One region of the Halomonas sp. THAF5a genome, then DNA from elsewhere that is predicted to be linked to it. Evidence: predicted binding sites of a transcription regulator. Region 1 holds the regulator's gene; the other holds the start of a gene.
What was found. Region 1 encodes PhoB, which activates phosphate uptake and scavenging genes when phosphate is short. Its sites were predicted from a motif close to TGTCATANNNNTGTCANA; they were not measured.
Positions count from the first base shown of each region.

Region 2: a site for PhoB is predicted at 10,185-10,202, ahead of FIU83_RS02475 (CYTH domain-containing protein). Genes of this name have one in related genera too.

Region 1 covers NZ_CP045417.1:3,746,061-3,760,875, reverse strand. Annotated here, with positions in the region: gene FIU83_RS17185 (acyl-CoA thioesterase) at 1-56, opposite strand, end outside; gene FIU83_RS17180 (phosphate ABC transporter substrate-binding protein) at 230-1,198, shown strand; gene FIU83_RS17175 (ABC transporter permease subunit) at 1,267-2,502, shown strand; gene pstA (phosphate ABC transporter permease PstA) at 2,513-4,051, shown strand; gene pstB (phosphate ABC transporter ATP-binding protein PstB) at 4,084-4,902, shown strand; gene phoU (phosphate signaling complex protein PhoU) at 4,927-5,655, shown strand; gene cysZ (sulfate transporter CysZ) at 5,738-6,478, shown strand; gene phoR (phosphate regulon sensor histidine kinase PhoR) at 6,466-7,770, opposite strand; gene phoB (phosphate regulon transcriptional regulator PhoB) at 7,772-8,461, opposite strand; gene ubiA (4-hydroxybenzoate octaprenyltransferase) at 8,562-9,458, opposite strand; gene FIU83_RS17135 (chorismate lyase) at 9,650-10,126, opposite strand; gene FIU83_RS17130 (FAD-dependent oxidoreductase) at 10,287-11,447, shown strand; gene FIU83_RS17125 (HU family DNA-binding protein) at 11,663-11,938, shown strand; gene FIU83_RS17120 (hypothetical protein) at 12,007-12,363, shown strand; gene recG (ATP-dependent DNA helicase RecG) at 12,461-14,542, opposite strand; gene FIU83_RS17110 (hydrogen peroxide-inducible genes activator) at 14,539-14,815, opposite strand, start outside.
Region 2 covers NZ_CP045417.1:543,838-558,652, forward strand. Annotated here, with positions in the region: gene ligA (NAD-dependent DNA ligase LigA) at 1-830, shown strand, start outside; gene FIU83_RS02430 (YheU family protein) at 827-1,099, shown strand; gene FIU83_RS02435 (HD domain-containing protein) at 1,210-1,800, opposite strand; gene FIU83_RS02440 (TauD/TfdA family dioxygenase) at 1,797-2,939, opposite strand; gene FIU83_RS02445 (LysR substrate-binding domain-containing protein) at 3,048-3,956, shown strand; gene mnmC (bifunctional tRNA (5-methylaminomethyl-2-thiouridine)(34)-methyltransferase MnmD/FAD-dependent 5-carboxymethylaminomethyl-2-thiouridine(34) oxidoreductase MnmC) at 4,014-6,074, opposite strand; gene FIU83_RS02455 (YciI family protein) at 6,248-6,547, opposite strand; gene FIU83_RS02460 (PHP domain-containing protein) at 6,667-7,566, shown strand; gene FIU83_RS02465 (L-threonylcarbamoyladenylate synthase) at 7,639-8,262, shown strand; gene FIU83_RS02470 (ion transporter) at 8,293-9,210, opposite strand; gene FIU83_RS02475 (CYTH domain-containing protein) at 9,264-10,145, opposite strand; gene FIU83_RS02480 (TIGR00153 family protein) at 10,251-10,931, shown strand; gene FIU83_RS02485 (inorganic phosphate transporter) at 11,005-12,270, shown strand; gene argA (amino-acid N-acetyltransferase) at 12,502-13,815, shown strand; gene FIU83_RS02495 (sensor histidine kinase KdpD) at 14,635-14,815, shown strand, end outside.

The sequences.
Region 1 (14,815 bases):
AGCAGCTTGAGGGTCAATCGACCCTGGGGCGCGGGGGTATCGTCGATGTCTGTCATGGCGGGCGTGTCGACTCGCGTTGTTGTTGTGGGGCGTCGGGGGGGACGGGTGTATCGCCGCTCCATGGTATACGTCGTGGCCCTGCGTTCACCACCGCGGCGGTGTGACATCCTGTCGCCGGCCGCGATCTCCCGCTATCGTCCTCTTTACCGTCGCGCCTTGAGGAGCCGTCATGTCTGTCGCCCCCTTCCGTCGTCCGCTCCTCTGGCTGCTGATCGCCTGCTGTGTGCCCCTGGCCCAGGGGCAGGCCCGGGTCGATGATCGGGACAGCGGCGAGGCGATCGTCGGCACCCTGGGCACCATGGGCTCCGATACCATGGCGGGCCTGATGCTGCGCTGGGGCGAGGCGCTGGGGCGCCGCCACCCCGGCATCCGACTGCAGCTGCAGGCCAGCGGCTCGGCCAGCGCGCCGCCGGCGCTGGTGGCCGGGACCACCCGGCTGGGGCCGATGTCGCGCCCCATGAGCGACGCCGAGCGTCGCGCCTTCGTCGAGCGTCATGGCTATCCGCCCCGGGAGCTGACGGTGGCCCGGGACGCCCTGGTGGTGGTGGTGCATCGCCACAATCCGCTGGCGGGCCTGGGGCGCCGCGAACTGGACGCCGTCTTCTCGGATACCCGGCGCTGCGGGGCCCCGGCCGCGATCCGCGACTGGCAGGCGCTGGGCCTCGACTGGCCCGAGGGGCGCATCCGCCTCCACGGCCGCAATGCGGCCTCCGGCACCCAGGCGCTGTTCCGGCGGGTCGCGCTCTGCGGCGGCCTCTTCCGTCCGGCGATCCACGAGCATCCCGGCTCGGCGGCGGTGGTGGCGGCGGTGGCCGAGGATCCCCGGGCCATCGGCTACGCGGGCCTCAATCACCTGACGCCGGGCGTCCGGGCGCTGGCCCGCCGCGACGACGACGGGGCGCTTCTCGCCCCCGACCCCGAAGCGGTGCGCCGCGGCGACTACGCCCTCTCCCGCGACCTCTATCTCTACCTCAACCTGCCGCCGGGCGAGGCGCTGCCGGCCCCGGAGCGGGCCTTCCTCGACCTGGTGCTCTCGCCCGCGGGCCAGGCCATCGTCGAGGAGCTCGGCTTCGTCGCCCTGACCGAATCCCAGCGACGACGCCAGCGCCGCGCGCTGGCATTGGACGACGACGGCTGACGCTGTCATCCGTCTGTCATCACCCTGTCGTACTCTTTGGTTAGCCCTCGTCTCCCACAGGTCCGGTCATGCTCGACTCCCCTCCGCCGACAGCCGTGCGACGCCGCCTGCGTCAGGGGCGCGATCGCCTGGCCACCGCGCTGATCACCGCGGGCGGCATCGGCGTGATCGCCGCGCTGCTGGCCATCGGGCTCTTCCTGGCGGTGGAGGTGGTGCCGCTGTTCTGGCCCTCGGGGGAGGCGAGCGCGATCCCCGCCGAGGCGCTCTGGGGAGGGGGAGAGGGCGGCGGCGAGGCGGCCGAGGACGGCACCCGCCATCGCTGGGCGCCCACGGCCACCCTGGCGCCGGACGAGGCGCCGCGGATCAGCCTCGCGCCGCTGGCCTGGGGCACCCTGGAGGCGGCGGCCTGGGCGCTCGCGATCGCCGTGCCCCTGGCGCTGGGCGCGGCGGCCCACTCGTCGCTGTTCATGTCCCGGCGCCTGCGCAGCCGCCTGAAGCCGACGCTGGAGCTGATGGAGGCGCTGCCGGGGGTGGTCGTCGGCTTTGTCGCCGGCCTGGTGCTGGCGCCCTGGGTCGAGCGACACCTGGCCGAGGTCGCCGCCGCCCTGCTGCTGCTGGTGCCGGGGCTGCTGCTGGCCGGGGGGCTGCGCGCGTGGCTTCCCGCACCCTGGCGTGAGGCGCTGCCGCTGGGCTGGGCCGGGCTCTGGCTGGTGCCCTGGCTGGCGCTGGTGCTGGCCGTTGCCGTGTGGCTCGCGCCCTGGCTCGAGGCCGTGGCGTTCGACGGCGACCTGCGCCGCTTCCTGGAGGTGCGCCTGGGGCTCGACGTCGCCGTGCGCAACGCCCTGATCGTCGGCGCGGCGATGGGCTTCGCCGTGATGCCGAGCGTCTACGCGCTGGCCGAGGATGCCCTCTCGGGGGTGCCGTCGAGCCTCGCGGAGGGCGCCCAGGCGCTGGGGGCGACCCGCTGGCAGACCCTCTGGCGGGTGGTGCTGCCCGCCGCCTCGCCGGGGATCTTCTCGGCGGTGATGATCGGCGCCGGGCGGGCCGTGGGCGAGACCATGATCGTGCTGATGGCGAGCGGCAATGCCGCCCTGATGACCCTGAACCCGCTCGACGGCCTGCGCTCCCTGGCGGCGACCATCGCCATCGAGCTGCCGGAGGCCGGCCCCGGGGGCGTGCACTACCAGCTGCTGCTGCTGGCGGCCCTGGCGCTGTTCCTCTTTACCTTCCTGGTCAATACCCTGGCCGAGCTGGTGCGCACCCGCCTGCGTCGCCGCTATCGGCGCCTGGGGGGCGGAGCATGAGGAGCGCATCATGAAGGCTGTCGTCTCTCGCCGGCTGCGCCTGCCCCGCGGTGAAGGGGCCGGGGCCTGGCTCTGTGCCGGCAGCGTCGCGCTCTCGCTGCTGGCGCTGCTGGCGCTGCTGGCGCTGTTGACCGTGCGCGGCCTGGGTCACTTCTGGCCGTCGCCGCTGGCGCTCGTGACCCTCGAGGATGGCCGCCAGCTCGCCGGCGAACGGGTCCGCGAGGTGCCGCTCGCCGACGACGACGGCCTCGAGCGCCTCTATCGCACCGGCAATCGCGACCTGGACGGCGAGCGCTGGGCCTGGGTGCGGGTCTCGGCCATCGCGGCGGTCCGCCACCCGGCCGATCTGGTGGTGGTGGAGCGCCGCGATGGCCGCGCCATCGGCCGCCTGGTGGCGCTGCAGGGCGCGGGACGAGAGCGCCTCGAAGGGGAGGCCGCCTGGACGGCCCTGGAGGCGCGCCTGGCCGAGCTTGGTCGCCTGCGCGACGCCCGGGACCGCCTGCGCGAGGAGGTGATCCTGCCGCTGGCCGGGCGACGCGACGACGCGGCGGCGCGCGAGCTCCGGGAGGCCCACGCCCGGCTGCGCGAGCTCCAGCTGGCCATGACGGGCGGTCGCCTGGAACTCGCGACCGCCGACGGCACCCCTCTGAGGGTGCCGCTGGCGCAGGTGCTGGGCGCCTATCGTCCCAACGCCATGTCGCCCCTCGAGAAGCTCGCCGCCTGGGGGGAGGGCGTCTGGCACTTCCTCTCCGAGGGGCCGCGGGCGGCCAACACCGCCGGCGGCGTCTGGCCGGCGATCTTCGGCACCGTGCTGATGGTCATGCTGATGTCGCTGCTGGTGACGCCCTTCGGCGTACTGGCGGCGATCTACCTCAACGAGGTGGCCCACCAGGGCCGGCTGACGCGGCTGGTGCGCATCGCGGTGCGCAATCTCGCGGGGGTGCCTTCCATCGTCTACGGCGTCTTCGGCCTCGGGGTCTTCGTCTACGGCATCGGGGGGCGCCTGGACACCTGGTTCTTCGAGGCGGCGCTGCCCTCGCCGACCTTCGGCACCGGCGGGCTGCTCTGGGCCTCGCTGACCCTGGCGCTGCTGACCCTGCCGGTGGTGATCGTGGCCACCGAGGAGGGGCTGGCGCGGATTCCCGACCAGCAGCGCGAGGGCGCCCTGGCACTGGGCGCGACCCGGCTGGAGATGCTCTCCCGGGTGGTGCTGCCGATGGCCGCCCCGGCCATGCTCACCGGGGTGATCCTGGCCGTGGCCCGGGCCGCCGGCGAGGTGGCGCCGCTGATGCTGGTGGGGGTCGCCAAGCTGGCGCCGCAGGTGCCGGTGGACGGCGACTTTCCCTTCCTGCATCTTGAAAGGAAGTTCATGCACCTGGGCTACCACATCTTCGATGCCGCCTTCCACGGCGGCGATGTCCAGGCCGCGATGCCGCTGGTCTATGCCACGGCGCTGCTGCTGGTGCTGGTGATCCTGGTGCTTAACCTGACCGCAATATTTCTGCGGCATCATCTCAGTACGCGTCATGGGGCGCCCGTGCGTCGATGAGGCCCGACGCGCGGCGCCACCCGGGAGTCTCGATGCCACTCGTGAAGGAACAGCGGTCGTCGCCCGACCCGGCGGCGATCATCGACTTTCCCCCCGAGGCCAGCAGCCTGGCCATCCGGGGGCTGAGTCTCGCCTATGGCGACAAGCTGGCGCTCAAGGACCTCACGCTGAGGGTCCCGCGGCACCGTGTCACCGCCTTCATCGGCCCCTCGGGCTGCGGCAAGTCGACCCTGCTGCGGGTGCTCAATCGCCTCCACGACCTCAACGACGAGGTGGTGCGCGAAGGCGAGGTGACCCTCGAGGGCGAGGAGATCCATGCCTCCGGGGTGGCGGTGGCGGAGCTGAGGCGACGGGTGGGCATGGTGTTCCAGTCGCCCAATCCCTTCCCGATGTCGATCTACGACAACGTGGCCTTCGGGCTGCGCCTGCAGGGCGGGCTCAGCAAGCGCAAGCGCGACGACATCATCGAGTGGTCGCTGCGCTCGGCGGCGCTGTGGGACGAGGTGAAGGATCGGCTGCGCGCCTCGGCCTGGTCGCTCTCCGGCGGCCAGCAGCAGCGCCTGGTGATCGCCCGCACCCTGGCGGTGGGGCCCGAGGTGCTGCTGCTCGACGAGCCGGCCTCGGCGCTGGATCCGATCTCGACGCTCAAGATCGAGGAGCTGATCCGCAACCTGAAGTCGCACCTGACCCTGGTGCTGGTCACCCACAACATGCAGCAGGCGGCGCGGGTCTCCGACTACACCGCCTTCCTGCAGCAGGGGGAGCTGGTCGAGTACGCCCCCACCGACACCCTGTTCACCAATCCGCGCCTGGCGCGCACCGAGAACTACATCACCGGGCGCATGGCCTGACGGCCGGCCCCAAGGAGAGGTCCCATGGACATTACCAGCGATATCCACAGCCAGCATATCTCGCGGCAGTTCAACCAGGAGCTCGACGAGCTCAAGACCCACCTGATGGCCATGGGCGGCCTGGTCGAGAAGCAGGTCCAGGACGCCGTGGGCGCGCTGCTCGACCGCGACTCCGAGCTCGGCCAGCGGGTGGTCGACAACGACCGTGCCGTCAACGACATGCAGATCAAGATCGACGAGGAGTGCACCCAGGTGCTGGCGCGGCGCCAGCCCACCGCCTCGGACCTGCGCCTGGTGCTGGCGGTGATCCGCGCCGCCTCCGACCTGGAGCGCATCGGCGACGAGGCGAGCAAGATCGCCCGCAACGCCATCGACCTGATCGAGTCCGACAGCGGCAACCGCGGCTTCGTCGAGGTGCGCATGATCAGCGAGCACGTGCGCCGCATGGTGCGCGACGCCCTGACCTCCTTCGCCCGCCTCGACACCGACCTGGCCCTCAAGCTGGTCCACGAGGACGACGAGGTCGACAACGAGTACGGCAGCGCCATGCGCTCGCTGATGACCTTCATGATGGAGGACGCCCGCGCGATCTCGCCGGTGCTCAGCGTGATGTGGATCCTGCGCGCCCTGGAGCGCATCGGCGATCACGCCAACAACCTGGCCGAGTACGTCGTCTACCTGGTCAAGGGGCTCGACATCCGCCACACCGACCCCGAGGACCTCGACAAGGACATCTTCGAGCGCAAGTCTTGACCTCGCTCCCCGCTTGACCCTCAATGCGCAGGCCGCCGCCCCTCGGGCGGCGGCCTTCACGTGCTTGATGAGGACTGTCCGGATGCTCGATGCCCTGACCGCGCTGACCCGCGGCACCCGCCTGGTCTACTCCCGCGGCCTGCGCCGCTACGTCTTCCTGCCGATACTCGTCAACCTGCTGGTCTACGGCGCCATGCTCGGCTACGTGCTGGGGCACTTCGGCGGCTGGCTCGACGGCTGGATGGCCATGGTGCCCGAGTGGCTCTCCTGGCTCTCCTGGCTGATCTGGCCACTGTTCGTGGTGAGCCTTACGCTGATCGTCTTCTTCACCTTCACCCTGGTGACCCACCTGATCGCCGCGCCCTTCTACGGCTTCCTGGCGGCGCGGGTCGAGGTCGAGGCGACCGGGCGTCCACCCCTTGACGACCGCGGCCTGGCGAAGACCGCGGTGGACGCCATGGGCCGCGAGCTGGTCAAGCTGGCCTATATCCTGCCGCGCATGGCGCTGCTCTTCGTGCTGAGCTGGATCCCGGTGCTCAACCTGATCGCGCCGCTGCTTTGGGCGGCCTTCACGGCCTGGGTCATGGCCATCACCTACCTCGACTACCCGATGGACAACAACAGGGTCAGCTTTGGCGACATGCGCGCCCGGCTCGCCGCCCGCCGCTGGCCGACCCTCTCCTACGGCGGCTGGGTGACCCTGATCACCTGGCTACCGCTGGCCAACCTCTTCCTGCTGCCCGGCGCCGTGGCCGCCGGCGTGCTGATGTGGGACCGCCACTACCGCGGCCTGGACAGCGTCGCGACGCCTCAGGCGCGCTGAGCCGCCGCCTGCAGGCGGCCGGCGGGGAAGACGCAGCGGAAGGTGGCGCCGCGGCCGGGGCGGGAGTCGATCTCCAGGCGGGCGTCGTGGCGCAGCAGCACGTGCTTGACGATGGCGAGCCCCAGGCCGGTGCCGCCGGTGGCGGTGCTCCGGCCCTTGTCGACGCGGTAGAAGCGCTCGGTGAGGCGCGGCAGGTGCACCGGGTCGATGCCCTCGCCGTCGTCCTGCACCTCCAGGCAGGCGCCGTCGCCCAGGGGGCGCCAGCGCAGCACGATATGGCAGCCGTCGCCCGAGTAGCGCACGGCATTGAAGGCGAGGTTGGAGAGCGCGCTGCGGATCTCCTTCTCGTCGCCGATCAGCGCGCCGGCCGCCGTCTGCTCCACCGAGATGACGTGGTGCCCGCCGGAGAGCGCCTCGGCGTCGCGGCGCACCGCCTCGAGCAGTGCCGCCATGTCCAGCGGGCCGTCGTGGCGGCCGCCCCGGTCGATCTCCAGGCGCGACAGCAGCAGCAGGTCGTCGACCAGGTTCTGCATGCGTTCGGTCTGGGCCTGCATCGACGCCAGGCCGCGGCCCAGCCGAGGCGGCAGCGCCTCGGCCATGTCGGTGTAGGTCTCCAGGTAGCCGGCGAGCACCGTCAGGGGCGTTCTCAGCTCGTGGGAGACGTTGGCCACGAAGTCGCGGCGCATCTGCTCCAGGCGGTGCAGGCGGGTGATGTCGCGGGCCATCACCAGGCGCTCGTCGTCGCCGTAGAGGGTGATCTGGAACTGCAGGACCCGCGACTCGTCGATGGGCGAGGCCAGGGTCAGCGGCTCACGGTAGTCGCGGCCGTGGAAGTAGTCGACGAAGCGCGGATCGCGCAGCAGGTTGGTGATGTGCTGGCCGCGGTCCTGCTGGGGCTGGAAGCCGAGCATCTGCTCGGCGGCGCTGTTCCACCACTCCAGGTCGCCGTGGCGGTCGAGCATCACCACGCTGTCGCGCATCGCCTCGGAGGACTCCTGGATGCGCTGCAGGGTCGCGCGCAGGCGCTGCTGGGTGAGGCGCTGGCTCTTCTGGTAGCGGTAGAGGCGGTCGAAGAGCTCCCCCCACAGGCCGCTGGCGGCGGGGGGCTCCTCCTGGGGGCGGTGGGTCAACCACTGGTAGAGGGCGTGGAGCTGGCGCAGGTGGAAGGCCAGGCAGAGGGCGATGCCGGCGGCGATGCCGCTCGGCACGGCGGCGAAGGGCCAGCCGAGCAGGGCACCGAGGGTGACCAGAGCCGCCAGGCGCCAGCCCTCGCGTCTCCACAGGCGACCCACGTCAGCCCTTGGCGGAGAACCGGTAACCGGTGCCACGGACGGTCTGGATCAGCTGCTGGTGGGGCTCGCCCAGCGCCTTGCGCAGGCGGCGGATATGCACGTCCACGGTGCGCTCCTCGACGTAGACGTTGCCGCCCCATACCTGGTCGAGCAGCTGGCCGCGGGTGTAGGCGCGCTCCTGGTGGGTCATGAAGAACTGCAGCAGGCGGTACTCGGTGGGCCCCATCTCCAGCGAGCGGCCGTCGACGCTGACCCGATGGCTGACTGGGTCGAGCACCAGGCCGTCGATCTCCACCGCGTCCTCGACCCCCTGGGGAGTGGCGCGGCGCAGCACGGCCTTGAGCCGCGCCACCAGCTCCCGGGGCGAGAAGGGCTTGGTGATGTAGTCGTCGGCCCCGGCCTCGAGCCCCTGGATCTTGTTGTCCTCCTCGCCCTTGGCGGTGAGCATGATGATCGGCAGGTCGGCGGTGGCCTCGTCACGCTTGAGGCGACGGGCCAGCTCGATGCCGCTGGTGCCGGGCATCATCCAGTCGAGCAGCACCAGGTCGGGCTGGTGATCGACCACCATGGCGTGGGCCGCCTGGGCACTGTCCGCCTCGAGGACGCGATAGTCGGCCATCTCCAGCGCCACCGCGATCATCTCGCGGATCGGCGCCTCATCGTCGACGATCAGTACGGTCTTGGCGCTCATCCCGAAGCCTCATGGTCTATGGCAGGTCGATGACGATGACAACACCTGATGATGACAATAGCGTGACAGGCCGGGGCTGTCGCCCGCTCGGCTGCCCTGCTCATCCGCCAGGTCCCGCCGGCCACAGCGAGAGGGCGATGCCGGCGAAGGCCAGAAGGCCCGACCAGTGATTGTTGAGGAAGGCCTGGAAGCAGCGCTCGCGGTCGCGCTCGCGGATCAGCCGCTGCTGGTGCACGAAGGTCGCCGCCATGGCGGCGAGCCCCAGCCAGAAGAAGCCGCCCAGGCCAAGAAGCCCCCCGGCCCAGGCCAGCAGCGCCAGGGTCAGGCCCTGCAGCAGGCCGATCATCAGCCGGTCGGCGCGGCCGAACAGCACCGCGGTGGACTTGATGCCGATCTTCAGGTCGTCGTCGCGGTCGACCATGGCGTACTCGGTGTCGTAGGCCACCGTCCAGGCCAGGTTGGCGGCGAACAGCAGCCAGGCCACCGGGGGGACCGAGCCCAGCACCGCGCCGAACGCCATGGGGATTGCCCAGGAGAAGGCCGCGCCGAGAAAGACCTGAGGCAGGTGGGTGTAGCGCTTCATGAAGGGGTAGAGGGCGGCCAGCGCCACTCCCACCACCGAGAGCATCACCGTGAAGAGGTTGGTGAAGCAGACCAGCACGAAGGCGGCCATCACCAGGATCGCGAAGAGCCCCTGGGCCTCCCCCTCGGCGATGCGCCCGGTGGCCAGGGGGCGGTGTTTGGTGCGCTTGACGTGGCCGTCGAGGTGACGGTCGGCGTAGTCGTTGACCACGCAGCCGGCGGCGCGCATCAGGTAGACCCCGGCGATGAAGATCAGCAGCACCCGGCGGCCGGGTAGCCCCTCGGCGGCGACCCACAGGGCCCACAGGGTGGGCCACATCAGCAGCCAGGTGCCGATGGGGCGGTCCAGCCGGGTCAGGTGCAGGAAGTCGGGCAGCCGGGCCAGGCCTGTGGGGCGCATCAGCGAACGGTCCATCTCTACCTCATGAGAGTCATTGAGCTGTCTGGGGTGGGGCTGAACCGGTGACAAGCCCCGAAGTGTCGGACCAACCAGGAGGCGCTGTGAATACCTCCCTGTACGCTACCGACGCCATCCATGGCGTAGGACCTCCTGTTCGGCTTGCCCCCGGTGCCGCCTGATAGGGGCATCGGAAACTGGACCAGAGCCTAGCGTGAAGGGAGCCCGAGGTCATCCGCCATGGTGGCCAGGAAGGACTCCTGGACCAGCACCGCGAAGCGCCGGTGGCGAAACACCGAGCGGCGCGCCCAGGGACCGTCGACGGCCTCGAAGGGCAGCGGGTCGGCGGTGACCTCCAGGGGCCCGCGGATCAGGTCGGGCTGGCGAAACAGCCAGTGGCCCAGGGAGCGTTCGCCCAGGCGGTCGAGGCGCTGGCCGTGCAGCCCATCCAGGGGCACCACCGAGCGGGCCATGACCCAGGGGCGCGCGTCCAGGCAGAGCGCCACCTCGCGCAGCCAGGCCAGGCGCCCGAGGGGTAGCCCCAGGGCCAGGGCCTCGTCGCGGCGGGGGCGGCCGAGGCGCTGGTCCAGCAGGCGGACCCGGAAGGGCCGCCGGCCCCCGGCGGCGATCAGCCGGGCGGTGAGCGAGTCGCGGGACGCCACCCAGCGCCACCAGTCGGGACTCATGGCGGGGCGTGCCGCCGCCAGGGGGCGCCAGCGTGGATCGCGTGCCGAGCCGTTGCTCACCGTGTCTCTCCGCGTCGATTTCGAGGGCGGCTAGTGTACCATGGCGGGTCGACACGCTTTTCCGTGACGGGCCGCCCCGGCCCCCGACTCGAGGAGTGCCATGACCGCCCCCCTGACCATCATCGGCTCCGGCATGGCGGGGCTCGGCCTGCTGCGTCAGCTGCGCCAGCTCGACCCCGCGCGACCGATGACCCTGATCACCGCCGACAGCGGCGACGACTACTCCAAGCCGCTGCTCTCCACCGGCTTCGCCAAGCGTCTGCCCCCGGCACGCCTGGCGGCGCGCTCGGCCCTAGAGGTGGCCGACGAGCTCGAGGCCGTGGTGCGCCCCCACACCCGGGTCGAGGCGATCGACCCCGCGGCCCGGACCCTGACCATCGGCGCCGAGACCCTGTCCTGGAGCGAGCTGGTGCTGGCCACCGGGGCGGCCCCGGCCTGGCCCTTCCGGGTGCCCGAGGCCGTCGCCGGGCGGGTCTTCAGCGTCAACGACCTGGACGACTACCGCGCCTTCCACGAGGCCCTGGCGGCGCTCGGCCGTCCGGCGCGGGTGGCGGTGATCGGCGTCGGCCTGGTCGGCTGCGAGTTCGCCAACGACCTCGCGGCGGGGGGCCATGCGGTGGCGCTGGTGGCCCCGGAACCGGCGCCCCTGCCGCGGCTGCTGCCCGAGGCCCTGGGCCACGCCCTGGGCGAGGCCTTCCGCGAGGCCGGCATGGGGCTTTACACCGAGCGCACGGTCGACGGGCTCGCGGCCGAAGGCGAGGGCGTCGCGGTGGGGCTCGACGACGGCGCGTCGCTCTCCGCCGATCTGGTGCTGGTGGCCACCGGCCTCACGCCGCGCACCGCGCTCGCCGAGGCGGCCGGGCTCCGGGTCGGCGAGGCGGGGATCCATACAGACCGCCGGCTGGCCACCTCGGCGCCCGGCATCCATGCCCTGGGCGACGTGGCCTGCGTCGACGGGGTCAACGCCATGTACGTCCAGCCGCTGCTGGCCAGCGCCAAGGCCCTGGCGAAGACCCTGACGGGCACCCCCACCCCGGTGGCCTACGGGCCCTGGCCGGTACTGGTCAAGACGCCGCTGTTGCCGGTGGTGGCGCTCCCCCCGGCCGAGAGCCCGGCGCGCTGGCGCCTGGAGGGCGAGGGGCGCGACCTGACGGCGCTGGCCGAGGACGAGACGGGGCGGCTGCTCGGCTTTGCGTTGACAGGACGCGCGGTGCGTCGGAAAGTCGAACTGGCGCGAGCCGCGCCGCCGTTGCTAGGCTAGTTGCGTCAACCACCGGGCCTCTCGCGGTCATCGGGTCGCGGCACTGGAGGCACTGCCGAGTGCGCGATGCGTTTCGCATCCCGCGGACACGATCACTGCACCATCGTCGCCTGCACGATGGAAGATGGGCGCGTGATGCGCTGACGGCGCGTATGAAATCATCAATCAGTCGGCGACGAACGCCGGCATCTCGATGCCAATATCAGGAGGGCTGTATGCGCAAGCCAGAACTCGCCGCGGCGATTGCCGAGCGTGCGGATCTATCCAAGGACAAGGCCAGCCAGGTGCTCAACGTCATTCTCGACGAGATCACCGGGAGCGTATCGCAGGGACAGGACGTGTCGCTGATCGGCTTCGGTACCTTCACCGTGCGCGAGCGTGCCGCCCGCACCGGCAAGAACCCCCAGACCGGCCAGCCGCTGACCATCCCGGCCAGCAAGACCGTCGCCTTCAAGCCAGGCAAGGGCCTCAAGGACGCCGTCGGCAAGTAAGGCGCTGCGGCCCGCTTCGCCCGCGGGCCGCGTGATCCTCCCCCTTCTCCTCCGGACCCGGAGCCGATATGAAGCTGCGACTGATGCTGTGGCTGCTCGGGCTGTTGCTCAAGCGCGCCCTGCGCCGCCGGGCGCGGTTTCGCGAGCTGCTGGCCGAGCGGCGCGGGCTGGACTGGGGCATCGCCACCGAGGACCTCGCCATCGCCCGGCACTACCGCATGTCGCCGCAGGGCATCCGCTCCGGGCCGGGCCTGCCGGTGGATCTCGACCTGGAGCTGCGTTTCGCGGATGAGGCCACGGCACTCAAGGTGCTCAGGCGGCCCACCCAGCAGGCCTTCCTCGACGGCATGATGGCCGGTACCGTGCGCCTGGTCGGCGACTCCGGCGACCTGAAGCAGCTGCAGCGCCTGCTCAAGCACCTGTAAGCGCCGAGCTACAAGCGCCGAGCTAAAAGAAAACCCGAAGGCCTTGTCCTTCGGGTTTTCTTTTGCTTTGGCGGTTTCATGCTGCCGCTTGCCGCTGTCAGACCTGCCCGTAGCGCCCCGCCTGCTCGCCGAGCCAGCGGCGGATCAGCGGTTGGCTGGCGTCGGGGTGACTGGCCAGCAGGGCCTCGGCCAGGGGGGCGACCCGCTCCAGCAGGTCGGCGTCGCGCTCCAGGTCGGCGATCCTCATCTGCGCAAGCCCCGTCTGGCGGGTGCCCAGCACCTCGCCGGGACCGCGGATCTCCAGGTCCTTCTCGGCGATGCGAAAGCCGTCGGTGGTCTCGCGCATCACCGCCAGCCGCTCCCGGGAGTGCGCGGAGAGCGGCGGGTGGTAGAGCAGCACGCAGAAGCTCTCCACGGCGCCGCGCCCGACCCGGCCGCGCAGCTGATGCAGCTGCGAGAGCCCCAGCCGCTCGGGATTCTCGATGATCATCAGGCTGGCGTTGGGCACGTCGACCCCGACCTCGATCACCGTGGTGGCGACCAGCAGGTCCAGCTCGCCGGCCTTGAAGGCCGCCATCACCTCGGCCTTCTCGGCGGGCTTCATGCGCCCGTGGACCAGGCCGATGGCGAGCTCCGGCAGCGTCTCGACGAGCTCGTCGCGGGTCGCCTCGGCGGCCTGGCACTGCAGCGCCTCGGACTCCTCGATCAGGGTGCAGACCCAGTAGGCCTGGCGCCCCTCGGCGCAGGCGTGGCGGATGCGCGCCATCACCTCGGGGCGGCGCTCGTCGGGCATCACCACGGTCTTCACCGGGGTGCGCCCGGGGGGCAGCTCGTCGATCACCGAGACGTCGAGGTCGGCGTAGGCGCTCATCGCCAGGGTCCGGGGGATCGGCGTGGCGGTCATCACCAGCTGGTGGGGGGTGAGGCCGCCGGCCTCGCCCTTCTCGCGCAGCGCCAGGCGCTGGTGGACGCCGAAGCGGTGCTGCTCGTCGATGATGGCGAGCCCCAGGCGCTGGAAGTGCACGTCGCCCTGGAAGAGCGCGTGGGTGCCCACCACCATGCGCGCCCGGCCGTCGTGGATCGCGGCCTTGGTGTCCAGGCGCGCCTTGCCCTTGAGCTTGCCCGAGAGCCAGGCCACCTCGATGCCCAGCGGCTCGAACCAGGCACGGAAGGTGCGGTAGTGCTGCTCGGCGAGGATCTCGGTGGGTGCCATCATCGCCGCCTGGCAGTCGGCGGCGATGGCCGAGAGCGCCGCCATGGCGGCGACCACCGTCTTGCCCGAGCCGACATCGCCCTGCACCAGCCGCAGCATCGGCACCTGGCGTCCCAGGTCGGCGGCCAGTTCGTCGAGCACCCGGCGCTGGGCGCCGGTCAGCGAGAAGGGCAGCTGGGTCAGGAAGCGCGCCTGCAGGCCGCGGCCGCCGTGCAGCGCCGGGGCGCCGTCCTCCTGGATGCGCTGGCGCACCTCCTGCAGGCTGAGCCGGTGGGCGAGCAGCTCCTCCAGGGCCAGGCGGCGCCGGGCCGGGTGGTGGCCGCCGGCCAGCTGCTCGGGGTCGGCCTCCGGCGGCGGCCGGTGCAGGGTGTCCAGGCAGTGGTGCAGGTCGGGCAGCGCGAAGCGTTGGCGCAGCGACTCGGGAATGCCGTCCGGCAGGGCCTCGGGGTCGGCGTCCAGGCGCGCCAGGGCCTGGTCGATCAGCGCCCGCAGGCGGGTCTGGTGGAGCCCCTCGGTGGCCGGGTAGATGGGCGTCAGGTGATCCTCCACCGGGGCCTCGCCGCCGCCCAGCAGACGATACTCCGGGTGGTAGAGCTCGAGGCCGGTGGCGCCGGCCCGGGCCTCGCCGAAGGCGCGCACCCGGGCCCCGGCCTGGAACTGCTGCTGCTGGGCCGGGGAGAAGTGGAAGAAGCGCAGGCTGAGCAGGCCGGAGCCGTCGCGCAGGCGCACCAGCAGGCTGCGCCGGCGGCCATGCACCACCTCGCCGGCGACCACCTCGCCCTCCACCACCGCCTCGTGACCGGCGCTCAGGGTGGCGATGGGGGTGATGCGGGTGCGGTCCTGGTAGCGCAGCGGGAGATGGAACAGCAGGTCGGCGACGCGCTCGATGCCGAGCCGGGCGAGCTTGCCGGCCAGCGCCTCGCCGACCCCCTTGAGGTCCGTGACGGGGGCATCGAGGCCGTTCATGCCGGGGCGAGCTCGACCTGTCGGCAGTGGGCGATGGCGTCGGTGACGGCATCGATGGCCCGCGGCCGCGGGAAGCTGGCGCGCCAGGCGATCGCCACGGTGCGCGAGGGCGACGGGGCGGTGAAGGGGCGGCTGATCAGCATGCCGCTCTCGTAGTGCCCGGTGCCGATGGCCGAGCCTGGCAGCACGGTGATGCCGAGCTTCGAGGCCACCATGTGGCGGATGGTCTCCAGCGACCCGCCCTCGGCGGTGAGGGTGTTGGAGGGACTGTTG
Region 2 (14,815 bases), 600 kb from region 1:
CGATTGTCTTCCCCGACCACTGCCCGGCCTGCGGCTCCGAGATCGAGCACCTCGAGGGCGAGGTGGTGGCGCGCTGCTCCGGCGGGCTCTACTGCCCCGCCCAACGCAAGGAGGCCCTCAAGCACTTCGCCTCGCGCCGCGCGCTGGATATCGATGGCCTGGGCGAGAAGCTGATCGAGGCGCTGGTGGAGCGCGAGTGGGTGAGCACCCCGGCGGATCTGTTCCGGCTCGAGGCCGAACGCCTCGCCACGCTTCCGCGGATGGGCAAGAAGTCCTCCGAGAACCTGGTGGCGGCCCTCGACAAGGCCCGGCAGACGACGCTTGGCCGCTTCATCTTCGCCCTGGGCATCCGCGAGGTGGGCGAGGCCACCGCCGCCCACCTGGCCCGCCACTTCGGCAGCCTGGAGGCGCTGATGGGGGCCGACGTGCCCGCCCTGGAGGCGGTGGATGACGTGGGACCCATCGTCGCGGCCCACGTTCACACCTTCTTCCAGCAGCCGCACAACCGCGAGACCATCGAGGACCTGCTGGCCTGCGGTCTGACCTGGGAGGAGGAGCGTGTCGGCGAGCGCCCCCAGCCCCTGGCCGGCCAGAGCTGGGTGCTCACCGGGACGCTCGAGAGCATGACCCGGGACCAGGGCAAGGCGCGCCTCCAGGCGCTGGGGGCCAAGGTGGCCGGCAGCGTCTCGAGGAAGACCGCCTGCGTGGTGGCCGGCGACGCCGCCGGCAGCAAGCGAGAGAAGGCCGAGCAGATGGGGGTGCCGGTCATCGACGAAGAGACATTTCTGCAACGCCTGGAGCGCTGGGAACAGGGAGAGTCCGATTCATGAACGGTGATCGCTTTATCGAGGTGCCCTACCGCATGCTGCCGCCGGAGACCCTGGATGGCCTGCTGGAGGCCTTCGTCACCCGCCAGGGCTACGACACCACCGACACCGGCGAGGGCATGCGCGGCTGGGTCGGCCAGCTCAAGGGCCAGCTCGAGCGCGGCGAGTTGCTGATCGCCCACGACCTCGAGACCGAGTCCACCGAGGTGATGACCCTGGTCCAGTGGCGCGCCTTAGGCCGCGACCTGGCCGATGACGAGGAGGAAGGCTGATGCCGCCGAGGCGCGGCGAGCGCGTCAGCCCGGCATGAAAAACGGCGCCCCGAGGGGCGCCGTTTCGGTGGGCCGAGGCGCGGTCGCCGGGGCTGGCGCCGCCCGCTGCCTCACAGGTGGTGGCGGGCGCTCTCGTCGCCGACGACCGACGGGGCGAAGGCCGGGCGGCTGAAGATGCGCCGCACCATGGGCGCGAAGTGCTCGAGCGACCGGGTCGGGTAGTCCGGGTCGAAGGACGCCTGATCCCAGCGCTCGCAGAAGTCGACGCAGCGCTGGTACCAGGGATGGCCCTCGTAGCGGTCCCGCTCCAGCGGGTCGCCGCCGAAGTGGTGGATGTAGTAGTAGTTCTGGAACAGCCCGTGGTGCTCGATGATCCAGGTCACCTCGGCCCGCACATAGGGGCGGATGATCGAGGCGGCGTACTGGGAGTGGTTGTGGGGCGCCAGGTCGTCGCCGAGGTCGTGGATCAGCGCCGCCACGATCATCTCCTCGTCCTCGCCGTCGTCCTCGGCGCGGGTGGCGGACTGCAGCACGTGCTCGAGCCGCGAGACCCGGTAGCCGGAGAGGGTGTTCTCCAGCGCCTTGAGGGCCTCGAGGATGCGTTCGGGCAGCGCCTCGACGAAGCGTTCCTCGAGCTCGCCGAGCAGCTCGTAGTCGGCCTTGGTGCCGTCCTTCATCTGGGTGAACGATACGGTAGTCATGCGGCGGTCACGCTCTCGTTGGTCGCGGTGGCTTGTTGGGCGCGCTCCTGCTTGACGATTGCCCGGTAGTGGCCGGTGGGGCCGTCACGGTCGATGTAGCAGCCCTGCAGGTGGCGGAAGCCCTCGTTCTGGTCGTAGGAGGTGCGGCCGTGCAGCACCCGGTTGTTGTCGAACATCATCAGCTCGCCGTCGCCCAGCGGGAACTGGATCTCGTAGTCCGGGTGGGAGAACAGCTCGCCGAGGCGGCGGCGGGCGCGGTGAAAGGCCTTGGTGCTGTGCTCGTCCATCAGCGGCAGGTAGTCCAGGCGCGGACTGTAGTGCACGCCGTCCATCTTGCCCATGGCATCGAGGTGGATCATCGGCCGGCGCTCGATCAGCTCGACCCCGTCGTCGATGAAGCGGAAGCGCACCGGCACGGTGGCCAGCAGGTGATAGCCCTCCGGGTCCTCGGCGCGCAGCTGCTCGGCGACGGCCAGGCTGTCGACCAGCGTCGACAGGCCACCGGTGGTCTCGTTGGTCAGGCAGTGCAGCAGCTGGATACCGGGGACCGGGTCGCGATAGGGATTGTCGGTGTGCGGCGCCAGCGGCACGCTGCGATAGGCCAGGTCGTTGGACTCGGGGCGCGAGCAGACCTCGAAGTACTTGCCGAAGTTGGTCGAGCGCACGTGGCCGAAGGTCTCGCCGACCTCGACCAGGCGCGCGCCGTCGGTGGGCACGTTCCTGAGGATGATCACCCCGTGGCGCAGGTAGGTCTCGAGGGCCTCGCGGAAGGCGTCGTGATCCGAGAGCGCCTGCCAGTCGCGGGTGATGGAGGCGAAGTCGATGTCGCTGGTCCAGGGCCGCGGGGTGGGCAGGCCGTCCTCGTGATCGAAGTCGTCGGCGAAGTGGCGCAGGTCATAGCGCCCGCTGTGGCCGTCGCTGAAGGTCAGCCGCGCCCAGTGGCCGCCGAGAGGCTCGGCCGCCACCAGGGTCAGCTCCGGGTCGAGCCGGTGCGGGTTGAACAGCCGCTGCTGGGTGGGGCCGTCGAGGCTCTCCGGTTCCTGGCAGCGCTCGCGAAGCCACAGGGCCGGCAGCTCGGTGCGGGTGCCGGAGGCATCGGTGGCGAAGACCTTGGCGGGGGATTCTTGGACGTGAAACATGGGGTCTGACATCATCTTGGCCCTGACGAAACGTGTGGGCCGGCATTCTACGCATCGGCCAGGCGCCAGGTAGGCGCGCCCATCTTATGCCTCCCATAGAGTTGCCTTATGGCCGACACCGACGACGCACTGCCCAGCCTCAAGGCGTTGATCGCCTTCGAAACCACCCTGCGCCTCGGCTCGCTGACCGCAGCGGCCAGGGCGCTGGGCGCCACCCAGCCGGCGATCTCCCAGCGCATCCGCGGTCTCGAGGGCCAGGTGGGGCTGGTGCTCTTCGAACGCAGCGGCGCCGGCCTGGCGCCGACCCGGGAGGCGCTGCGCTACTACGACGAGATCGCGCCGGCGCTCAAGCGCCTCACCGGCGCCACCCGCGAGCTGCGGGCGCGGGCGCGCTCGACCCGGCCCCGGGTGCTGATCGCCGCCAACTTCGGCTTCGCCCACCTGTGGCTGCTGCCCAGGCTCGCCCGGCTCGAGGCGGCCTTCCCCCGGGTGGAGATCGAGGTGCTGGCGGTCGACCGGGACGATCAGGATCACCTGGCCGATATCGCCATCCACTGCGATCGCGAGAGCGAGCCGGGCGATCTCTTCACCCCCGAGGAGGTGTTTCCGGTCTGCAGCCCCGCCTTCGCCGCCGCGCACGGAATCGAGGCGGGGGATGGCCCGGAACGCTGGATGGCGCTGCCGCTGCTGCACATGGACGAGCGCAATTCGCGCTGGATCGACTGGCGCGAGTGGTGTGCGCTGGCGGGGGTGCCGTTCGAGGAAGAGGGGGCGGTGTTCCGCTACAACAACTATCCGCTGCTGATCAATGCGGCCCAGGCCGGCAAGGGCATCGCGCTTGGCTGGGATCTGCTGGTCGAGGAGGCGCTCGGAGACGGTAGCCTGATCCCGCTGGCGCCGCCGATCCGCCGCGAGAGCCACGGCTATATCCTGCGCACCCGCTATGCCCACAGCGCCCTGATCGGCGAGATCATTCGCTGGGTGACCGCGGAGATCGAGCGCCGCGAGCCGGCCTAGGCCGCGCGCCTTGCCCTGGCGTGACCGCGGCGCCAGGCCGCGGCGGGCGCCACCGTGTCAGCGCCCCTGGCCCCTGATCAGGTCGCGGATCACGCGTCGCCCGGGATGCAGATGGTCGGCCAGCGGTGCCTCCAGCGGCAGCGGTTCGTCGCAGAGGCGCGAGGCGATCAGCTCAGCGGTGAGCGGCGCGCTGGAAAGGCCGCGGGAGCCATGGGCGGCGCTGATCCACAGCCCCGGGTGATGGCGGCCCGGCGTCGCCGGGATCCGGGTGGCGTCCTTGGCCATGGCGGCATAGTCGTGGCGCCAGGCCTCGGCGTCGGGCACCGGGCCGGCGTAGGGCGACTTGTCGGGGCTCGCCGCGCGCACCGCGGCGCGCCCGCCCAGCGCCGCCGGCGAGAGATCGGCGCCGGCCTCGGCCAGCGCGGCGGGATAGCCGGGCAGGGTGCGCTCGAGCTCCTCGAGGTTGAAGGCGTGATCGGCCTCGCGGGCGGTGGCGTCGGCGTCGTTGGGCGCGAAGCTGGCGCCGAAGGTCAGTTGGCCGTTCAGCGGCGGCATGGCGTAGCCGCCGGCGCACACCACCCGCGCCGGCGCGGGGGCGCCTGGCGGCAGCGTCAGCCGCGAGATCTGCCCGCGCACCGGCTGCAGGGGCAGGGCGGCGGTCTGATCGAAGCCGTTGGAGGCGGTCGCCGCGGCGATCACCACCTGATCGACCTCAATCGTGTGCTCTTCGTTTTTACCCCCGCCATCGTCGCCTGACAGCGTCAGCCGCCAGCCGCCGTTCTCGTCCTCTTCCGCGATGGGCGAGAGCCCGCGCACCTCGCCCCGGACGGCGCTCACGCCGTCGCTCGCCGCCAGCCGGCGGCACAGCGCATCCGGACGCACCCAGCCGGCCAGGGGATAGTCGAGCCCGCCGTGGGGCAGGTCGAGCCCGGCGAGCCGGCCGGCTTCCTCGGCGTCGACGCCGCGCACCACGCTCGTCGGCAGCGGATGGTTGGCCAGGAAGCGGGCCTGGCGGCGCGCCTCGCGCTCGCCGGTGGCCAGCTGCAGCACGCCGCCGGGCGACCACAGCGCCTGGTCGGGGTCCAGCGCCTCGAGCCAGCGTCGGGCATGCAGCAGCCCGGCCAGGTAGGCGCGGCTCTGCAGGTTGGTGTCGGCGGCGAGCTTCACGTAGAGCGCGCCCTGGGCGTTGCCCGAGGCGCCGGCGCCGGGGCCCTCGCGGTCGATCAGCGTCACCGCCACGCCGCGACGGGCCAGGGCGGCGGCCACGGTGGTGCCGGCGAGTCCGGCGCCGATCACCGCCACGCGGCGGGCCGGTCGCGCCGCGGGCGGCGTGAACCAGGGCGTGGCGCGGCGGCGTTCGTCCGCCGGGGGCGTCTCGATCTCGCCGGCCAGCATCTCGCGCTTGCGGCCGAAGCCCGGCACCTTGCGCCAGGCGAAGCCGGCGGCCCTGAGGCCGCGCTTGACCACCCCGGCGCAGGTGAAGGTGGCGAAGGTGGCGCCCGGGCGCGAGCGCGCGGCCATGGCGGCGAACAGCGCGTCGTGCCACATCTCGGGATTCTTCGACGGCGCGAAGCCGTCCAGGAACCAGGCGTCCACGGCGCCGTCGAGCAGCGCCAGGCGCTCGGTGGTGTCGCCGAAGTGCAGGTCCAGGGTCACGCGGCGGTCGAGCCACAGGCGATGCACGCCGGCCACCGGCTCCGGCCACTGGGCCACCAGCGCGGCGGCGCGCTCGGCCAGGTCCGGCCAGGCGGCGAGCGCCCGGGCCAGGTCATCGCGGGCGAGCGGAAACTTCTCGGTGGAGACCAGGTGCAGCCGCGCCGCCGCCGGGGCGTGGGCGTCGAAGCAGGCCCAGGCGCAGAGCATGTTGAGACCGGTGCCGAAGCCGGTCTCGCCGATGACGAAGGGGCGCGTCGCCTGCCACTCCCGGAAGCGTTCGGGCAGGCGATTGGCGGCCAGGAAGACGTGCTCGGTCTCGGCACGGCCGTCATGACGCGAGAAATAGACGTCGTCGAAGGCGCTGGAGTGAGGGGCGCTCTCGCCGCTGTCGTCCTGGCGCCAGTCGAGGCGGGCGGTCTGAAGGCCGGCGAGCGGCGGCAGGGCGTCGGGGGCAGCGGTCACGGCGGGGCTCCGGTCGGTCCGGTCTCGGGGCAGAGGGGGTGATCAAGGTTTGATCGATGCCGCCGCGGCGGCCCGGCATCGGGGCTGGCGCAAGGCGTCCGCGGCGTTTCAACAGGCTTGTCCACAGCAGCTGTGGGAAACCGGCTGTGGACAAGACAAGCGGTGGGCGAGGGTCAGGGCAGGACCTTCTTGAACGGCTTCACGGTCGCCCGGGCGTAGACGCCGGCGATCATGTAGGGGTCGGCATCGGCCCAGGCCTGGGCGCTCTCGAGGCTCTCGAACTCGGCGACCACCAGGCTCCCCGTGAAGCCGGCCTCGCCCGGGTCGTTGCTGTCGATGGCCGGGTGCGGGCCGGCCAGCACCAGGCGGCCCTCGTCGCGCAGCGCCTCGAGGCGAGCCAGGTGATCCGGACGGGCGGCCAGGCGCCGTTCCAGGCTGTCGTTCACATCTTCACTGATGATGGCGTAGAGCATCGCGGTTCTTCCTCGGTGGTGGGCGGCTCGCGCCGCGGGGCCGATGGCCTCGACATTGACCGTCACCGGCCGCGCGAGCACCATGTCGGGATATTCTGACAAAGTCACCTGCCGGCGTCATGCCCATGACCGCACCTCCCGCCCGATTCGAGGGCGACCCCCACAGCGTCGACCTGCACATGCACTCCACGGCCTCCGACGGCGCCCTGCCGCCGGCCGAGGTGGTAGCTCTGTGCCGGGCCAAGGGCGTGACCCTGATGGCGCTGACCGATCACGACACCGTGGACGGCATCGAGGCGGCCCAGGCCGCCGCTCGCGAGCAGGGCATCGGCCTGATTCCCGGCACCGAGCTCTCGACCCAGTGGCGCGGCATCAACATCCACGTGGTGGGCCTGCTGCCCGAGGGACCGAAGGGCGACTTGGTGGCGGGGCTCGCCGCCCAGGCCGAGGCCCGGGAGCAGCGCTCCCTCCGCATCGCCGAGCGGCTCGAGAAGATCGGCCTGACGGACGCCCTGGCCCGGGCCCGGGAGCAGGCCGGGAGCGAGCGCCCGCTGGGGCGGCCCGACTTCGCCCGGGCGCTGGTCGCGGCGGGGCTGGTGCCCGACATCGGCACCGCATTCAAGAAGCACCTCGGCAACGGCAAGGCCGGCGACATCAAGGCCCACTGGCCCTTTCTCGCCACGGCGGTGGCCTGGATCCTCGACGCCGGCGGGGTGGCGGTGCTCGCCCATCCGCTGCGCCACGGCCTGACCCGGCGCAAGCGCGGGCTGCTGCTCGACGACTTCGCCGCCGCCGGCGGCCAGGCCGCGGAGCTGGTCAGCGGCTTCCAGAACCCCGACGTGACCCGCGACCTGGCGCGCCAGCTCCAGGAGCGCGATCTCTACGGGTCGGTGGGCAGCGACTTCCACTTCCCCGGCGGCCACCTGGCCCCGGGCAGCATGAGCCCGGTGCCGCGCACCGCCACGCCACCGGTCTGGACCCACCCGCGCCTGGCTGGCCTCGTCGCGACCGCCGGCTGAGCGCGGCCGAGTCCGGCGGTGCGTGGTATCGTGGCGCTACGCCATTTCCGGTCACCGAACAGGGAGCTCGCGATGAGCCAGTTCTTCCAGATCCACCCGGACAATCCCCAGAAGCGCCTGATCGACCAGGCGATCCAGATCATCCGCCGCGGCGGGGTGATCGCCTACCCGACCGACTCCGGCTATGCCCTGGGCTGCCACCTGGGCGACAAGAAGGCCATCGAGAAGATCAAGTGGCTGCGCTCGCTGGACGACAAGCACAACTTCACCCTGGTCTGCTCGGATCTCTCCGAGATCGGCACCTACGCCAAGGTGGACAACACGGTCTTCCGGCTGCTGAAGGCGCACACCCCCGGGGCCTACACCTTCATCCTCGACGCCACCACCGAGGTGCCGCGGCTGCTGCTGCACCCCAAGCGCCGCTCCATCGGCGTGCGGGTGCCGGACCACCAGATCACCCGGGCCCTGCTCGAGGCGCTGGGCGAGCCGTTGATGAGCGTGACCCTGATCCCGGTGGGTGAGGAGCTGCCGATGACCGACGCCGAGGAGATCCGGGAGCGCTTCGGCGCCCATCTCGACCTGATCATCGACGGCGGCGCCTGTCACCTGGAGGCGACCAGCGTGATCGACCTGCGTGACCTGCCGCCCACCGTGGTGCGCGAGGGGCGCGGCGACGTCGCCCCCTTCCAGGTCTGACGCCCGGCCAGGCCCCACGGCGCCGCCGGCTCAGCGCGGCGGCGTCGACGTCCCGTCGTCCTCCTCCTCGTCCGTGTCCGTCCGGGCCTGTTCGGCCAGGCGCGGGTCGGGCGTGTCCTCGTCCAGCCAGGTGCCGCAGCGCAGGCAGTAGCGGGCGCGCTGCTCGTGGCGGTCATGGCCGCAGCCCGGGCAGGCCTCGTCGGAGTAGCGGTCGGCGCGGATCGAGCGGATCACCTCGGCGGAGAAGACCCCCGTGGGCACCGCGATGATCGAGTAGCCGATCAGCATCACCATCACCGAGATCGCCTGGCCCAGCGGGGTGACCGGGGTGATGTCGCCGTAGCCCACCGTGGTCAGGGTGACCACGGCCCAGTAGATCGCCTTGGGGATGCTGGTGAAGCCGGCCTCCTCGGGCTCGATCAGGTAGACGAGCGAGGCGAAGATGGTCACCAGCATGAAGACGGTGAACAGGAACAGGAAGATCTGGTGGCCGCTGCGCTTGAGGGCGTCGACCAGCAGCCGCCCCTCGCCGACGAACTCCATCAGCCGCAGCACCCGGAAGATGCGCAGGGTGCGCAGCAGGCGCACCACCACCAGCGACTGGGCGCCGGGCAGCACCAGGGCCAGCCAGGTGGGCAGGATCGCCACCAGGTCGATGATGCCGTAGAAGCTCTTGAGGTACTGCAGCGGGCGCTCGAGGCAGTAGAGGCGCACCGCGAGCTCGAGGGTGAAGGCGAGGGTGAAGCCCCACTCGATCCAGTAGAAGAGCGCCGCGTGGCCGGCGCGCAGGCTCGCGATGCTCTCCAGCATCACCACCAGTACGCTGGCCAGTATCGCCCCGATCAGGGCGATGTCGAAGCCCTTGGCCAGCGGGGTGTCGGATTCGAAGATGATCTGGAAGACCCGGGTGCGCAAGCCTTCGCCCGCGGGCTTGGGGAGGTAGTTCACGAGCGTCGTCCTTGTGGTGGCGAACCGGGCCTGTCGGGCGGGGGCGGCGCGGCTCAGCTCAGCTCGGCGTCGCCCGGCAGCCGGCGGGCCAGGCGCAGCATGCGCCGCCCGAAGGCCGGGGTCAGCCAGGGCTCGGCCGAGAGGGCCTCGGCGAGCGCGCGGGCGTCGCCGTCTCCCTCGGCATCATCGCCCAGTTCCGCCAGCCGTTGGAAGGCCCGGCGCGCCTCGCGCCGCCAGGCCTCGTCGCTGCTGTCCGCCAGGGCATCCAGTGCCGCGGTGGCGCGATGCAGCCAGCCGGCGGGGGAGGCGGCCTCGGGCAGGGCGCGCGCGCCCTCGAGCAGGGCGCCGCCGCGGGCCGCCTTGCTGGTGTCCGAGGGGCGCAGGGCGACCCGGTCGGCTAGGGCCTCGGCCAGCGACCAGAGCGCCTCGGGCTCGCCCGCCTTGAGCTCGAGCTCCAGCTCGCGGATCGCCACGACCCGCTCGCCGGCCCGGATCTCGCCGATGTCCAGGGCGAGCTCGATGGTCGCCCCCGCGTGCTCGAGCCACCAGGTCTCCCGGGCGAAATCGGTGGCGAAGCGCGGCGCCAGGCGCTCGAGCAGGCCCGCCTCGCACCCGGCCAGGGGCGGCAGGGCCGCGAGCCCCGCCAGGTCGAGGCCGGGGCCCGGCACCTCCCACTCCCACTCGCCGCGGGTCGAGAGTCCTCCGCCGCCCTGGCCGCGGGTCTTCAGGGTCTGCAGCAGGCGGCCGTCGACGCGGCGCAGGCGCAGCGCCATGCGCGCGTCCTCCAGGTCGCCCTCGGGGGTGTCGAAGTAGGTATTGCCCAGCTGGGCAAGGGTCGGCGTCACTCCGACCAGGCGCGGATGGTGCCGCAGGGCCTCGGCGCCCTCGTGCTCCGTGTCGCCCAGGGCGAGCTTGAGTTCGATCTCGTGTGCCATCGGGAGTGCCACCTCGGTTCGATGAATATTGGATGAATTTGTCATGACGCTGGCAGTGTCAGTCACTATACTGACGCCGCCATTTTTCCAGGTTCATAGATGCCCATGGTGACATCCAATCCCTTCTCCGCGATGTTCGGCCGCTCGCCATTCCATCCGCTGCTGGCCCACATCGTCAAGGCCAACGCCTGTGCCGACGCGCTGCTGCCCTTCTTCGAAGCGACCCTCGAAGGCGACTGGGACACCGCCGAGCAGCATCGCGAGACCATCACCCGCCTCGAGCACGAGGCCGATGAGCTCAAGACCGAGCTGCGCCTCAACCTGCCCAACACCATGTTCCTGCCGGTCTCGCGCTCCGACCTGCTCGACCTGATCAGCGTGCAGGACAAGATCGCCAACAAGGTCCGCGACATCACCGGCATCATGCTCGGGCGTCGCATGCAGGTGCCCGAGGAGCTGGCCCAGCCGATGCGCGACTACATGCGCACCTCGGTGGCCTGCGTGGCCCAGGCGCGCCACGCCCTCGAGGAGCTCAAGGATCTGCTCGAGTCCGGCTTCGGCCGCAACGTCTCCGACGTGATGCAGAAGCTGATCCGCGAGCTGCACGTGCTCGAGCAGCAGGCCGACAGCCAGCAGGTGGCGATCCGCCGCCAGCTCTTCGAGCTCGAGGATCGCCTGCCGCCGGTGGACGTGATGTTCCTCTACAAGATCATCGACTGGGTGGGCGAGCTCTCCGACCGCGCCGAGCGCGTCGGCAGCCGACTGCAGATCATGACGGCCAACTGAACGCGGCGGCCCCGGCGATCCCGGGGCTGCGTTGTTTCGCTCTTCTTCTGACCGCAACAAGGGAACGCTCCCTATGTCGATCATTGCGCAGCACGGCGAGATCTTCATCATCCTCGCCTGTCTCTTCGGCTTCTTCATGGCCTGGGGCGTCGGCGCCAACGACGTGGCCAACGCCATGGGCACCTCGGTGGGCTCCCGAGCCATCACCATCAAGCAGGCGATCATCATCGCCGTGATCTTCGAGTTTCTCGGTGCCTGGCTCGCCGGCGGCGAGGTCACCAACACCATCCGCAAGGGCATCATCGATCCCGAGCTGCTGAAGGAGGACCCCCAGCTGCTGGTCTACGGCATGCTGGCGGCGCTGCTCGCGGCGGCCACCTGGCTGCTGGTCGCCTCCATGAAGGGCTGGCCGGTCTCCACTACCCACTCCATCGTCGGCGCCATCGTCGGCTTCTCGGTGGCGGGCCTCGGCGCCGCCGCGGTGGACTGGGGCGCGGTGGGCACCATCGCCGCCAGCTGGGTGGTCTCGCCGCTGCTCTCCGGCACCATCGCCTTCACGCTCTTCAAGTCGGTCCAGCACCTGATCTTCGAGGCCCAGGACCCCTTCGCCGCGGCCAAGCGCTACGTGCCGATGTACATCTTCCTGGTCGGCTTCGCGGTGACCATGGTGACCCTCACCAAGGGCCTCAAGCACGTCGGCCTGGACCTCGGCTTCGGCACCAGCCTGCTGCTCGCCATCCTCGCCGGCCTGCTGATCGCGGCGCTGGGCGTGTTCATGGAGCGTCGCGTCAAGGCCGCCAGTCGCCAGGCCGACCACTTCGGCTTCACCGGGGTGGAGCGGGTCTTCGGCGTGCTGATGATCTTCACCGCCTGCGCCATGGCCTTCGCCCACGGCTCCAACGACGTGGCCAACGCCGTGGGGCCGCTGGCGGCGGTGATCAGCGTGGTGCAATCCGGCGGCAAGGTCGAGGGCGCCGCCCTGGTGCCCTGGTGGGTGCTGGTGCTGGGCGGCGGCGGCATCGTCGTCGGCCTGGTCACCTACGGCCACAAGGTCATCGCCACCGTGGGCACCGGCATCACCGAGCTGACCCCGAGCCGCGGCTTCGCCGCCACCCTGGCGGCCGCCACCACCGTGGTGCTGGCCTCGGGCACCGGCCTGCCGATCTCCACCACCCATACCCTGGTCGGGGCGGTGCTCGGCGTGGGCCTGGCCCGCGGCATGGCGGCGCTCAACCTGCGGGTCATCGGCACCATCGCCATGTCGTGGCTGATCACGCTGCCGGCGGGCGCGGGTCTCGCGATCCTGTTCTTCTTCACTCTGAAGGGCATGTTCGGCTAAGCGCCGAGCGACACGCGCCGAGCGACAAGCCACCCCGAAGGCCTCGGCCTTCGGGGTTTCTTTTGCCGCGGCTGATGCCAGGCTGGCGCTTGGCCGCTTGGCCGCTTGGCCGCTTGGCCGCTTGGCCGCTTGGCCGCTTGGCCGCTTGGCCGCTTGCCGGTGCCGCCGTATTTATGGCTCTGATATAGTAGTTCCGACCCTCCCTCGTTCACCTGCTGCCGGAGCGCGGCCTTGGATACTCGTTTCCCCTTCGTCGACTGGTTTCGCAACTCCTCGCCCTACATCAACGCCCATCGGGGACGCACCTTCGTCATCCTGATCGAGGGGGAGGCCATGGCGAGCGGCCGAGGCGAGCAGCTGATCCAGGACCTGGCGCTGCTGCACACCCTGGGCGTGCGGCTGGTGGTGGTGTTCGGCATTCGTCCCCAGGTGCAGCAGGCCCTCGACGAGGACGGCATCGTGCCGACCCGCCATCGCGGGCGCTGGGTGGCCGACGAGGCGATCATGGCGCGGGTCGAGCGTATCGCCGCCGAGCAGCGGCTGTGGCTCGAGGCGCGACTCTCCCCCGGGCTGCCCAATACGCCCCTGCACGGCATCGAGATGACCGTGGTCTCCGGCAACCTGGTGATGGCCAAGCCGCTGGGGGTGCGCGACGGCGTCGACTTCGATCGCAGCGGCGAGGTGCGCCGGGTGCGCGACCGGGCGGTCGAGGGCCTGCTCGAGCGCGGCGCGCTGGTGGTGCTGCCGCCGCTGGGCTTCTCCAGTACCGGCGAGGTCTTCGACCTGGACGCCGCCGAGGTGGCGCACCATGCCGCCACGGCGCTCGGCGCCGACAAGCTGATCCTGCTCGGCGAGGCCTGCGGTCTGGTCGATGCCGGTGGCCGGCTGCAGCGCCAGCTGACCCCGGCGGAGGCCGCGCCGCTGCTGCGCCAGGCGGATCCCGCCAGCGAGCTGGCCCGCCACCTGGGCGCCGCCTGTGCGGCGGCGCGCCACGGGGTCGCCCGCACCCACCTGCTCTCCTGGCACGATCACGATGCCCTGCTCGGTGAGCTGTTCACCCGCGACGGCGTCGGCACCATGATCACCGAGCACCGCTACGAGCAGCTGCGCCCCGCGGAGCTCGGCGACATCGGCGGGCTGCTGGAGCTGCTCGAGCCGCTGGAGTCCCGGGGCATGCTGGTGCCGCGCTCCCGCGAGCGGCTGGAGTACGAGATCGACGACTACCTGGTGATCGACCGCGACGGCATGATCATCGGCTGCGCCGCCCTGCACGCCTTCGACGAGGCGGAGATGGGCGAGCTGGCCTGCGTGGCCGTGCACGACGACTACCGGGGCGGCGCCCGCGGCGAGCGCCTGCTCGCCGAGATCGAGCGCCGCGCCCGCCGCCTCGGGCTCTCGTCGCTGTTCGCCCTGACCACCCATACCACCCACTGGTTCTTCGAGCACGACTTCCGCCTGGCCGACATCGAGGCGCTGCCCACCCTGCGTCGCGACACCTACAACCACGCCCGCAAGTCCAAGATCCTGATCAAGACCCTCGCCTGAGCGACCGGGCTGTCGCCGGACGGCGTCGCCCGGCGCCGTAGCGTCTCCGCTGGGTAACGCCGCAACCCTCTGATAATAAGTGACTTTCGCGAAGCGACGCGAAAGGCGTCGCCATCTGGCGACGAAATCCTCCGCGCTTACCCCCGGTTTTCCCCGTTGGGGCCTCCTGCGTTCGCCCATGCCGTTTTATGGTCTTTCCAAGTTATTGATTTAAATGGGTTGCCAGTGTTTCTGGCATGTCCCTGGCAATAGGTTGGGTGAGCAAGGGAAGCGGATCATACGGCTCGATCCGTTTTCCGGTTGCCGAGGGGGCGCCGCGTCATCACTACCCTGTGCGCCCGGCCTCCCGAACGCGACCAGTGTCTGCTCCAAGCGATGTGTGACTTTAGGTTGCGATGAGACGGTACCGCCGAGAGGCAAGGATCGGTATCGAGAGGGCAAGGATGCCCTGGCAAGGATGCCTCTCCCCCGTCAGGGGGAATCGAATCGCGCGGCATCGCCCTCGTGGCGCTGCCGCCAGGCACGAGGCGGGGTGGCCGGTCGGCCGCCCGCATGAGAATGACCGGCCCCTGGTGGCAGACGGCGTTCCCATGGCTTCGAGGGCCCTCTGGCCCATGGTGAGCTCAGCGATGGACGGACCAGGTCGTCGATCGGTGGTCTCGCCAGACCCTTCAGTTCCCTGCGTATTGGGCCGGCCTAGCCGGCCCTTTTTTTCGCCTGCGGGTGAGGCCTGCGATCGCGAGGTGGCCGGCCGATCTCTGGTATCCTAAGGGATGAACGATGGTGGTTCCCTTTACTCTCCTGCAAAGAACGCTCTTCATGACCACAGCCGTTACGCGCCGCTGGCGTCCGCGCTCGCTGTTACAGCTGGTGCTGCTGGCCTTCCTGGTGGTGATGCTGCCGCTGGCGGTGCTGATGATCCAGGCCGGTCAGGCGCTCTCCGAGCTCTCGCGGCTGGCCGACCAGAGTGCCCGCCAGGCGGTGGACGAGACGCGGCGCG